4 regions of the Colwellia sp. 6_MG-2023 genome follow, and region 2 is predicted to be linked to each of the others. Evidence: predicted binding sites of a transcription regulator. Region 2 holds the regulator's gene; each other region holds the start of a gene.
What was found. The regulator LexA, encoded in region 2, represses DNA repair genes until DNA is damaged. The targets are predictions, from matches to a motif close to TACTGTATNNNNATACAGTA.

Region 1 (3,222 bases), on a different contig from region 2:
TGTGCAGCTGTTGTGATCGGGCAAATGCAAAATAAATTAAGTAAACAAGTGACTGTTGAATTACCGGGTGGCAAATTAAGAATTTACTGGAAGGGGCCAGGACATCCCGTAAAAATGTCTGGACCAGCAGTACACGTGTTTGACGGGCAACTGTCGATATAATCATCTATCTTTTACGTTTTTTCACTTTCGTTATTGAAGGATCGCAGGTTCATTTATACGCTGTGTACTTTCAATGAAGAGAATAAAACGTGAGTAAGCTGAATAATGAATAATATGAATAAGATATTAATATGAAAAATGAACCAACAATGACCAATGTCGATGACCTGCCGCTTACTGATGAGTTAGTTAGTGCTTACCTGCAAGATAATCCTGATTTTTTCAATCGTAATAATGATTTGATGACCGGGTTAAGACTAAATGATTCACATAGAGGTACTGTTTCATTAGTGGAAAGGCAACAGCAGCAGTTAAGACAGAAAGTACATAATTTAGAAGACGAAATTACTCAGTTACTATCAGTAGCAAATCATAATGAAGGTTTATTTATGCTTTATAGTGACTTGTATCTGCGCTTGATTGACTGCCAATCTGCGAGTGAATTGCTAGACTGTTTAGCACAAACAACAACGGAATTGTTATCTTTATCAGCCTTTAAATTATATTTACTTGATGCGACAACAATTAAACATGAAACCTTGTCTAAAAATGATTGTACAGGTGTAATGCAAAATCGTTTAAGTAATAGCGATTATTATTTTGGTCGTTTACAGCAAAGTGAGCAAGCGTTAATTTTCTCGCAAAACTGTGCGGGTTCAGTTGTGTTAGTCAAGCTGGCTTATGAAGAAAAAGAGTTAGGATTCTTAGCTATTAGTAGTAATGATGCCCATCATTTTGATCCACGTATGGATACTTTATTATTAAGTCAATTCAAGCGATTAGTCGCTAAGTTATTAACACAGCATTTAGCAATTTAAGAGATTTACGCGCAGATCTTATATTAGATATACTGCCTATGGAAAAGCATGAAGTTTTATCGACGTTTAACTAACATAAAAGCGATCAGTTTTGATTTAGACGATACTCTCTACAGTAATAAGCCAGTGATGGTGGCGATTGAAAAGAAAATGATTGCCTATTTTGCTAATTTAGCTGTCCTTAGTAAAGCAGTAGTAAGTCAGCATCTAGTGTTAGATCACCGGTTTTGGAACACATTTCGTCAGCAAGCGGTGTTAGCGCAGCCTAATTTAGTCCATGACGTAGTTCGAATTAGGTTGGTGACTTATCGCCTTGGTTTTATGGCACTTGGTTTAACTGAAAACGCTGCTGAGCAAGAGGCACAAACGGCGTTAGATTACTTTGTGGCGTTGCGTAGCGATTTTATTGTACCGGAAGCAAGTAAGGCACTCTTGGCGAGTTTAAGTGAACAATATCCTCTTGTTGCTATTAGTAATGGTAATGTCGATACCAAGGCATTAGGTATAGCTGACTATTTTCAACATATTTATCATGCGGGCTGGCAAGCTGACGGCACTTTATTAAGACAAAAACCGATGAGTGATATGTTTGAGCTAGCTTGTCATAAACTCGCTATTAAATCATCTCAGTTGCTGCATGTAGGTGATTGTGGTCGTGCTGATATTCAAGGAGCACTTCAGGCCGGTTGTCAAGCAGCTTGGTTATCTTGTTATGATGTTGGTAAGCCTATTACCGTATTACCCCATATTGAATTGAGTAAAATTACTCAACTTAACCAAATATAGACGTTGCTAGTCACGTAAATATTTAACTGACTGTATATAAGTCCAGTGCTATACTGTTGTTATTTTTATTATTACTCTTCAAAAGTGAAAGGTTTCCTCGATGGATGTTTCAGAATTACTCGACTCTTTAAACGATAAACAGCGTGAAGTAGTTGCAGCGCCAAAACAAAATATGTTGGTGTTAGCGGGAGCTGGTTCGGGTAAAACACGGGTATTAGTACAGCGTATAGCTTGGTTGATGCAAGTTGAGCAAGCAGCCCCACATTCTATTTTAGCAGTAACTTTCACCAATAAAGCTGCAGCAGAAATGCGTGCTAGGGTAGAAGAGGTCACTGGTGGTAATACCCACGGTATGTGGATAGGCACTTTTCATGGTTTAGCCCATCGATTATTGCGTATGCATTTTCAAGAAGCAAAGTTACCACAAAGCTTTCAAGTATTAGATAGTGACGACCAACTGCGATTGATTAAACGTATTATTCGCTCTTTAGAATTGGATGAAAAAAAATGGCCAGCTAAACAATTTGTTTGGTATATCAATGGAAAAAAAGACGAAGGGTTAAGACCACAACATATTGATGCACAATTTGACCCTAGTGAAGAGCTTTTTGTTAAAGTATATAAAGCTTATCAAGAGACTTGTGATCGTGCGGGCCTTGTTGATTTTGCTGAATTATTACTACGCGCCCATGAACTTTGGCTTAATAATCCAGAACTATTATCTCACTATCAACAACGTTTTAGCCATGTATTAGTTGATGAATTTCAAGATACCAATGCTATTCAATATGCATGGTTAACTATGTTAGGTCGTGCGACATCTAAAGTAATGATTGTTGGTGATGATGATCAATCTATCTATGGCTGGCGCGGTGCACGTATTGAAAATATTGAGCGCTTTACGAATGAGTTTGATGATGTTCAAACCATTCGTTTGGAGCAAAACTATCGTTCTACGGCGAATATTCTTAATGCGGCGAATCAGTTAATTAGTAACAATAATAATCGCCTAGGCAAAGAGTTATGGACTGATGATAAAGCTGGAGAAAAGATCTCTGTTTATACCGCTTTTAATGAAATAGATGAAGCACGCTTTATTGTTGGCTGTATCAAAAAATGGCATGATGATGGCGGTAAGCTTGACGAGGTTGCCATTTTATACCGTTCTAATGCGCAATCACGTTTGATGGAAGAAGCGTTATTACAAAGACAGTTACCGTATCGTATTTATGGCGGACAACGCTTTTTCGAACGTCAAGAAATCAAAGATGCTTTAGCTTATCTGCGATTAATTAATAATAGAGATGATGATGCGGCCTTTGAACGTATTATTAACACCCCTACTCGAGGGATTGGTAATCAAACAGTGGCGTTAATTCGTGATGCGGCAAGAAGCCAAGCAGTGACCTTGTGGCAAGCGTGTCAACAAATGCTGCAAGCTGAGCAGCTGAAAGGT
Region 2 (3,222 bases):
GAACCCACCAAGAATGAATAACATCATCAGAAGTAATTAAAAAGCGCACTTTTTTATTAGCAGGAATAACTAAAGGCTTGTCCACTTCAAGTAAGTAATCTTCTCCTTTTAGAGCACCATTACCACTAAAGCTACCGTCCTGATTTTCATACTGCTCGCGCGGGGTAGACAATACCGAGTAATATTCAATATTTTGATCAAAATATTTATAATGCCACTTCCACTGCGAGCCTGTAACTTGAATAGTGACATCGGAGTTATCATTATTTTCCATGTCAATTAAGGTACTAGTTGCCGGAACGGCCATTGCGATAAGAATAACGACAGGAATTGCCGTCCAGAGTATTTCTACTTTAGTGCTTTCATGAAAGTCAGCTGCTTTTGCTCCTTTTGATTTACGATGGAAGATCATAGACCAAAACATCGCTCCAAAAACAACAACCCCAATACCAGTACATATGTAGAGTGCTAGCATATGTAAATCATACACCTCCCTACTAACTGCCGTTACGCCTTTAGTCAAATTTAACTGTGAATCTGACCAAGCTGAACTGGAAAATAAGCTTAAACAAACAAGACAAATTTCCATCCACCAACGTTGATTACTTCTATTCACTCAACCTCTCCCCTATCAATATTTACTTCGTTTTAAATAAAATCGGTGTAATAATTCACCGTTTAAAACAACATATAAAAATAGAAAACAGAAAAGCAGCAATGTACATCAAAAATCATTTAACTGATGATCTGTTAATTTAGTTATTATTATTTTCTAATTAAGCACTTAATTTGAAATTTATTAAATTAACTGACGTGATATGACTAACTCAAATGACATAAACGTAAATATTTAAGTTTAGCTATCGAATTAGCGCATTGACGTCTTTTTTATTCTTATTCAGTTTTTTGCTAGTTATAGCAATCTCACTAGCTATGTGATCATTTCTACTTGCTAAAATCACCAACTACATCATTATTTATTTAATAATTAGAACAACTAGTTATTGAAATAAATGCCTTGTATTTGGCTGTTTTTTCTACGTATAAAATTGTTCACTTAATTAATGAAATTGGTATTAATTTGTTCGATTCACCTTCTAGAATCGCTCAAAACTTAACCTAGGTCAAATTATAATTTAGATAAAAGCTAATATAATCAATAGAGTAACTACTCTAAGCTGTCTCTATAGCATGACTGGTATAGTCTATGGGAATTTTGGCTATTGATATAATCAATAATTATTAATTGATTATTTAACAACCAAATTTGAGAGGTTTTTATTTAATAAAATAAAGCTAGTGAATATAACTAATAAAAATTGTCACTAAGGTATAGCAACAATTAAAAAATATAAAAAATAAAACTTACATCCAATTGCCGTTACGAATAATACCAACAGCAAGCCCTTCAATGTAGAAATCTTGAGAACTAAGATCTACCTTGATAGGTTCAAAATCTTCATTTTCAGCTTGTAAATAGACGATATTACCATCACGTTTGAAGCGTTTGACTGTCACTTCATTTTCTACTCTAGCAACAATCACTTGACCATTTTGCACGTCAGTTGTTTGATGTACTGCTAATAGATCACCATCTAAAATACCAATATTTTTCATGCTTTCACCATTTACTCGTAACAAGTAATTAGCCACGGGATGGAATAAACTACCACTCATTTGATAATGCTCTTCAACATGCTCTTCGGCTAAAATTGGCTCACCAGCAGCTACTCTACCAATAAGAGGAAGACCTTCTTCTTCAATAAACTGCTCAGATAACCGTATGCCACGAGATGTTCCTGGCAACATTTCAATATAACCTTTTTTTGCTAATGCTTTTAAATGTTCTTCTGCTGCATTGGCAGATTTAAAACCAAAAAAACTCGCTATTTCGGCTCTAGTAGGTGGCATTCCAGTTTCTTGAATTTTATCTTTAATCAAGTCAAATATTTGTTGTTGACGATTAGTTAACGGCTTTAATTCATTTGTTGCTAGCATTAGCTTTTCCTTTCTAGGTAAAGACCTGTATTTATTCACAACTGTCATTATATACAGCCAACTAATAAACGCAAGGGGTTACTAAGAACCTTAGGATCATATTCTTAGAATATGGACTTAAAATTATCAATATAATTAACGTGATAGGAGAATGAATCAGTTTAAAACCTGATCATTTACTTTAATGAACAGGCTTGATAAATACACATGCGTATTTATCAGTTTTATTTGAACAAAATAATTTTGGGAAAGCAGAAAACAAGTTAATCAATATTAATTGAGTGCCAATCCAGAAGAGAATGCGAGTAAGCATTTGATCTACAAAAATAAAAGATAGTGGCTCTCTTAATTATAAAGTGAGCCACTAATCAAACTAAAAAACTAAACGGTAGCGACCACGGCTATCAGGCGTACCTAAAAAGGTAAGGAATGACGACGAATGTCGCCTGTTCTTATTAGGCGAATAAATTCGCCCCTACGGTGATGTCGATCACCTTCGCCTAACAATGTTTTTTGTTAGGGCGTATGTAGCGTAAATGTAGGGGCGACTTCGGTGCCTGTTCTTATCATTAGGCGAATAAATTCGCCCCTACGATGATGTCGAGCACCTTCGCCTAATAATGTTCTTTGTTAAGGCATATGTAGGGTGTATGTAGGGGCGACTTCAGTCGCCTGTTCTTATTAGGCGAATAAATTCGCCCCTACGGTGATGTCGAGCACCTTCGCCTCACAATGTTTTTTGTTAGGTCGTATGCAGGGTGTATGTAGAGGCGACTTCAGTCGCCTGTTCTAATTATTAGGCGAATAAATTCGCCTCTACGGTGATGTCGAGCACCTTCGCCTAATAATGTTCTTTGTTAAGGCGTATGTAGGGGCGACTTCAGTCGCCTGTTCTTTTTATTAAGGCGAATAAATTCGCCCCTACGGTGATGTCGGTCACCTTCGTCTAACAATGTTCTTTGTTAAGGCCTATGTAGGGTGATTAGCCAATTAAAAAACTAAACGATAACGACCACGGCTATCAGGTGTGCCTAAAAAAGGTAAGGCGTCGTTAAGGGCGCTTGGAAACTTAGGGCCTGGCTTTAAATAACCTTTGCCAGAAGCTTTACCATTTTGACCAACAGATGCGGTAAAGGTTAAGCCTAAATCATTTTTTGGCGACATAACCAAAGTTAATACGCCGTTCGCGCAGCTAATGTCTGCGTTGAGTTGACCTAATGGCAC
Region 3 (3,222 bases), on a different contig from region 2:
TCGAGACTTGGTTTTGAGACTTATGTTTGAAGAAAACTTTCTTACGGTCGAAGAGTTTAAACAAAGGGTTAGTTCGCCGTTATCAATACGTAAAAATAGACGCTTCAAAGCGCAAGAGTACCCCGCTTATTTACAAGTAGTACAGCAAGAGTTAAATCAATTGTTACCCTCTGTTCAGCAAAAAAATGGTATTCGCGTATTTACGGGGTTTTCTCACTTATCACAGCAATTTCTAGAACAAACGGTTACCAGTCAGTTAACGGCACTCGAACAAAAATATAAGCAAACTGATTTACAAGCTGCAATGATTGTGACCGATATTAACAGTGCTGAAATTAGGGCATTAGTTGGCGATAGAAAAGCTGGTTACGCAGGTTTTAATCGGGCAATAAATGCGAAACGTCCTATAGGATCATTAATCAAACCGGCTATTTATTTAGCGGCTTTAGAGCGTTATGAACAATTTAATTTTGCTACTTTATTGGCAGATGAACCTATAACCTTAACAAATGGCGTAGATACAACTAGTAAGCAAGGGAGCCAAGCCGAAGCCGCGTGGCAACCTAAAAACTATGATGGCAAGTATCGCCATCAAGTACCGTTAATTGATGGTTTAGTCAATTCGCTTAATATTCCTACTGTCAATTTAGGTATGGCTTTAGGGTTAGATAATGTGGCCAAAGCGATTCATTTATTTGGTTTTGACGAAGATATTGTTATGAGACCGTCAATGCTACTGGGGGCGATTAACATGTCACCTTTACAGATTAATCAGTTGTATTTATCGCTGGCTAATCAAGGCTATGCTGAACAGGCGCATACAATTAATATCATTACGTCCAACAAGGGGGAAACCCTATGGCAATATCAAGCGAGTAATGCTCAAGTTATTTCAACGAATGCTGCTTATTTAATGGATTATGCTTTAACGCAGGTTACTAAAACAGGCACCGCCAGATCACTGACTTGGCGATTAAAAAATAATGAGCTAGCGGGAAAAACAGGTACCAGTAATGATTTACGTGATAGCTGGTTTGTTGGATATGATGACCAGCATTTAGTTACTACGTGGTTAGGTAAAGATGATAATAAACCAACTGGCTTAACCGGAAGTAGTGGAGCTTTGGTATTATTTTCTGACTTTCTTAAAAAGCAAGGCGTTGTGAATAAAACGCGCATTAAACCTGAGGCCATAGCGACAACCTTATTTGAGGAAAAAACAGGGCATGCAGTGTCAGATCAGTGCGATAATACTAAAGCTTACCCTGCAATATCGGCTGGAATAACAGTAAAAGATGGTTGCTTGAAAGAAAAAGTAGATGAACGATCTTGGTTTGAAAAGTTATTTTCTGATTAATATCACCTTATCCCATGAAGTAAACTTTAAATATTTACTAGTAAATGATAACCCAATAACTGTTTTTATATACAGCTTGTTATTTGTTGTGATATTGTTAGTTTATTAACAATGAAAATTTTATTTTTATTGAGCTCTCTTTTAATACCAATTTTATTAATTAAGTGAGCAATTTTATAGGTAAAAAAATTGCCAACAAATAGAAGGCATTTATTTTAATAACTAGTGGTTATAATTATTAAATAAATAACGATGTCGTTGGTGATCTTAGCAAGTAGAAATGATCATATAGCTAGTAAGAATTGGTATAACATGACTAAGGAAGAATAATGGCAGTTGAAAGTCGATTCGTCGTCATTAGACACGGGGTGGAGGCAAAAACATTTATGGATAAGAAATCAGCAGATGAATATGACAAAATGTTGGATATGGCTGATAACTTGGCTGATGTATTTGCGCAATCACCAATAGAATTAAGTGACAGTGTTAGCGAAGAACTGAGTATTTATTTAGCTCAACATCGCGAAGAAGTGCTAGTTGCTTTACTTGCGAAGAAACCTGCAAGTAAAGCTCCTACCAAAAAAGCACCTAAGAAAGCCGCTGATAAAACTCCCGAAAAGGTGGCCGAAAAAACAGTTGAAGCAAAACCAGCAAAACCAGCGACTAAGTCAGCTAAATTAACTAAAGAGAATTGATTTTGTAACGCAAAATCAAAGATTATCATGATTGATTATCAAGTTTTACGCAGTCATCGTAAAACACTTTCGCTGCAGGTAAAACAGGGGCTGGTTTATGTTCGTGCCCCTCATCATGTTGATGAAAAGTTTATTAGCCTCTTTATTCAGAAAAAAAGCGCATGGTTGAAAGCTAAAATTACCGAGCAAAATCAAAGTGCTGATCTTTGTTGTGATTTTACTCAGGGCTCAAAGCTATTTGTATTTGGTCAACTGGTTACACTCAATATTATATTTGCTGATACAGCTGAAAAATTAGATCCAAAAAGTAATGTTGTACTTACCGAAACCATGAGCGAACAACAAACCCTTACTGTTAAATTACCAACACGTATTCAACGTAAACAACTCGATGAATTAAGCTTGGCTATTGCCGTTAAAAAACAACTAGAATGCTATTTTAAACAGCAAGCTCAAAATATTATCTTACCGAGAGTAGAGTATTACGCAAAATTAACCAAGTTAAACTATACCTCAATAAAAATAAGACAATATCGTGCTCGTTGGGGAAGCTGTAATAATAAAGGTGAGCTGAGCTTTAACTATTTATTAATGATGCTACCTAGGCAAGTTATTGATTATGTTATTGTGCATGAATTGTGTCACTTGCGTTATTTAAATCATTCAAAGTACTTCTGGCAATTAGTGGCCAAACACTTTCCCGATTATATTGAAGCGCAACAATGGGTAAAAACGCATCAGTCAGCGTTGTATTGGCAGTCTCCTGTATCGAGTTAACGTTTGCATAAATTCTCATCGACCCAGTTAGCGATAGCGCCTATTGTCTAATGTTTTTCCTATCATTTTATTGGTTGCTCTTGTAATTAATAAACTATGAATATGCAAGTAACGCTAGGTGCATAAAAATCACGCTGTACTTGAACATTTATTAATATCAATGAATATATAGCTATCCTTGAAGATTACTTAAGTGACAATATAGTTGATCAATTAACCACATATAACTTTTTTTTAATATATATGCATATACTATAACTTTTTATTCTCTTTCTAATTGGTCAATAAATGTTGACACTATTAAGTAAATCAGGCATTTTATGACCCATGAATATTACCTTTAGCCAAATTATTATTATTATAACCACCACCACCACCCGAATAGGATGATGG
Region 4 (3,222 bases), on a different contig from region 2:
GCGTTACACATATTACTTGAGTGTTTTTAGTTAGTTGTTGTAATTTACTCCCCACCATTGCCGCTGTAGGACCACTTATGCCTACATCTACCTCATCAAAAATTAGGGTCGGGGTAATGACTTTGTCTGCTAATATAACTTGCATGGCTAAACTAATACGGGATAATTCACCACCAGAAGCGACTTTACTCATTGCCTCTAATGCTTGACCAGGGTTTATACTGACCTGAAAGTCAATTTTGTCTACACCATTGGCTGATATCGTAGTGAGACTGTCATTATGTGATTCAATTGCAATGTGAAATTTTCCATGGGGCATATTCAGCTCTTGCATGCTTTTGCTAATATCTTTACTTAATTTTTTGGCTGCTTTTTTTCTCGAAGAAGTTAAAACTAAGGCACTATCTTGGTAGTTTTGCTCTGTTTTGACTAGTTCTTCAATTACCACATTAATTCTTGATTCATCATTGGAAATATTTGTTAACTCTTGAGTGAGTGATTGATGAAAACTAACTAAGTTTTCTGGAGGTAAACTATGTTTTTTTGCCAGTTGCAAGGCTGTAGAATAGCGCTCTTCGATTATTGCGTATGCTTGTGGATCTAATTCAAGTTCTTGATAGTAGTGTTTAAGATCTGCAGAAGCCTCTTCAACTTGTAAAAAAGAGTCATTAAGAATAGTTGCAATATTTTTCAGCCTTTCATCTAAACGGGCTAAGGCAGCTATGTTGTCACTACAATGGCGTAACGAGTCGAGTACATTAAAGCTTTCGTTTTCAGTAAGTGTATGTAGTGATTGGAGAGTTGTATCAAGTAAATCTTGAGCATTAGCATGGCGTTTATAATCACTTTCTAATGTTTCAAACTCTCCTTCTTGTAAAGAAAACTCATTGAGTTCATTCACTTGATATTGGAGTAGTTGTTGCTGAGCTTCACGTTGTTGTTTGTTTTGCTGTAATAAATTTAATTCTTTATTTAATTTATGCCATTGTTGATAATAATGTTTAACTTCATCCAGTGCTGACTGATGATCTGCATAATCATCGAGCAACTTACATTGCTGACTTGATTTAACGATTAATTGGTGATCATGTTGACCATGTATATTGATCAATAATTGACCCACTTCTTTAAGCTGTACTAGAGGTACTTGACTACCATTAATGTAAGCTTTTGAGCGACCTTCAGCAGAAATTACTCGTCGTAGAATACACTCATTGCTTGATTCCAATAACAGATCATGAATCGTTAGCCAGTGCTGAGCATTTATATTTTTTTGTATATCGAAAGTGGCAGCAAGTTCTGCTTTTTTGCAATTAGGACGAACAACATTAGTGGTGGCTCTATCTCCTAAACATAAACCTAAGGCATCTATTGCTATAGACTTACCCGCGCCAGTTTCACCTGTGATAGTTGTCATGCCAGATTGCCAATCAATATCAAGTGATTTAACAATGGCGAAGTTTTGAATGTTTAGTTGTAAAAGCATAATGTGAACTCTCACTTTACTGTATAAATATATAGTTGTTAATTTATACAGTAATTTATGCTTTTGCAAGTAACTTAGAAAATTTTAATCGTTTTTATTAAATAAGATTAATAAAGCTTATTGCCCCATCCTAATTTATTTCGTAGTACGTTAAAATAATCATGATCGAGAGGATGAACTAAGCGTATAGTTTGAGGACTTTTTTTAATGATAACTTCGTCACCAGGCATAACGGCTAGAATTACATGGCCATCACAGCTAACTTGTAAACTTTCTTGATTTTCATTTGCAAGTATTAGCTTTATTTCACTATCACCGTCCACCACAATAGGGCGACTAGTTAGTGTATGAGGAAACATAGGTACCAAAGATAAAGCATTTAAATTAGGCGTTAGTATAGGTCCGCCAGCAGACATAGAGTAAGCGGTCGATCCTGTAGGAGTTGAAATAATCAAACCATCAGAGCGTTGACTAAACATAAATGAATTATCAATATGAACTTCAAACTCAATCATGCTGGCAACTTTACCTGCATGTAAAACCGCCTCGTTTACGGCACTGTTCGAGCTTTTAAGTTTACCATGCCGATAAACTTCAGCTTCAATGATAAAGCGCTGTTCAGAGCGAGATTTACCATTTAGAATTTCTTCAAGTGGTTTTATTATTTCATCAGGGGATAAGTCGGTTAAAAAACCTAAATTCCCACGGTTTACACCAATAACGCCGATGTCAAAACAAGCTAAAACTCTAGCAGCACCTAACATGTAGCCATCACCACCAACAACAATAGCAAGATCTGCATTATTACCAATATCGGTGAGAGAACATTCATTCATATCTGTAATTTCGACAGAAGTAGCGACGGATGTTTCTACTAATACTTGGTATTTATTTGCCAGTAAATAGTCATGTAATGCCGCTATTGTGGAGCTTGCACCTTGATGATTGGGCTTACCAATAAGCCCAATTGTTTTATAAAGTTGAGCCATAACAATTATTTCATATTTGATATCTTTAAAAGAAGTTTCCCTTTATTTGCGTGGCTTGTAAAGTTTGTATTTGATAAAATGCACTTAATTAGTTGCTATAAAGGCTTGAATAGCGAAAGCTTGACCCCATAATTAGCATTATTGCATTTTTATTATTGTAAAATTACTAAGATTTAATTGGAGTTTTTTATGACTACAGAGTCTACAAAATCAGAAGAACAGCAGTCTGCTGAGTTTTCTACAGAAGAGTTATCGCCAGAGCAATTAGCTGACGAAATTGTTCAGCAAGCAGAAGAACAAGTTGAAGAACAGCATGAACAAGCTCATGAAGTCATTAGTGCTGAACAAGAGCGTATTAATGAGTTGGAACTTGCTTTAGCAGCAGCTCAAGCAAAAGTTACAGATCAAAAAGATTCAGTAATTCGAGCGAAGGCTGAAGTGGATAACATTCGTCGTAGATCTGCGCAAGATGTTGATAAAGCGAAAAAGTTTGCTTTAGAAAAGTTTGCTGGTGAAATGCTTGTTACTGTTGATAACTTAGAGCGTGCATTACAAAATATTGATAAAGAAGATGACAGTAAAGCCGCAGTTATTGAAGGTGTTGAATTAACTCTTCAAGGTTTAATCTCATCATTAGAAAAATTTGGTATTAAATCTGTAGATCCACAAGATCAACCTTTTAACCCAGAATTACATCAAGCAATGTCTATGCAAGAAGTGCCTGGCGTAGCACCTAATACGGTTATT

Region 1: uvrD (DNA helicase II) is a predicted target of LexA. The motif match lies at 1,795-1,814, and genes of this name have one in related genera.
Region 3: Q4503_RS06630 (YebG family protein) is a predicted target of LexA. The motif match lies at 1,415-1,434, and genes of this name have one in related genera.
Region 4: recN (DNA repair protein RecN) is a predicted target of LexA. The motif match lies at 1,504-1,523, and genes of this name have one in related genera.

The regions. Positions count from the first base shown of each region.
Region 1 covers NZ_JAUOPP010000010.1:116,562-119,783, reverse strand. The annotation lists gene dapF (diaminopimelate epimerase) at 1-162, shown strand, start outside; gene Q4503_RS08505 (DUF484 family protein) at 294-980, shown strand; gene Q4503_RS08500 (HAD-IA family hydrolase) at 1,029-1,766, shown strand; gene uvrD (DNA helicase II) at 1,867-3,222, shown strand, end outside.
Region 2 covers NZ_JAUOPP010000018.1:271-3,492, reverse strand. The annotation lists gene coxB (cytochrome c oxidase subunit II) at 1-616, opposite strand, end outside; gene lexA (transcriptional repressor LexA) at 1,366-1,998, opposite strand; partial or broken gene Q4503_RS12085 (type II secretion system protein N) at 2,989-3,222, opposite strand, start outside.
Region 3 covers NZ_JAUOPP010000007.1:121,988-125,209, reverse strand. The annotation lists gene mrcB (penicillin-binding protein 1B) at 1-1,357, shown strand, start outside; gene Q4503_RS06630 (YebG family protein) at 1,687-2,052, shown strand; gene Q4503_RS06625 (M48 family metallopeptidase) at 2,080-2,829, shown strand.
Region 4 covers NZ_JAUOPP010000031.1:5,369-8,590, forward strand. The annotation lists gene recN (DNA repair protein RecN) at 1-1,486, opposite strand, end outside; gene nadK (NAD(+) kinase) at 1,594-2,475, opposite strand; gene grpE (nucleotide exchange factor GrpE) at 2,665-3,222, shown strand, end outside.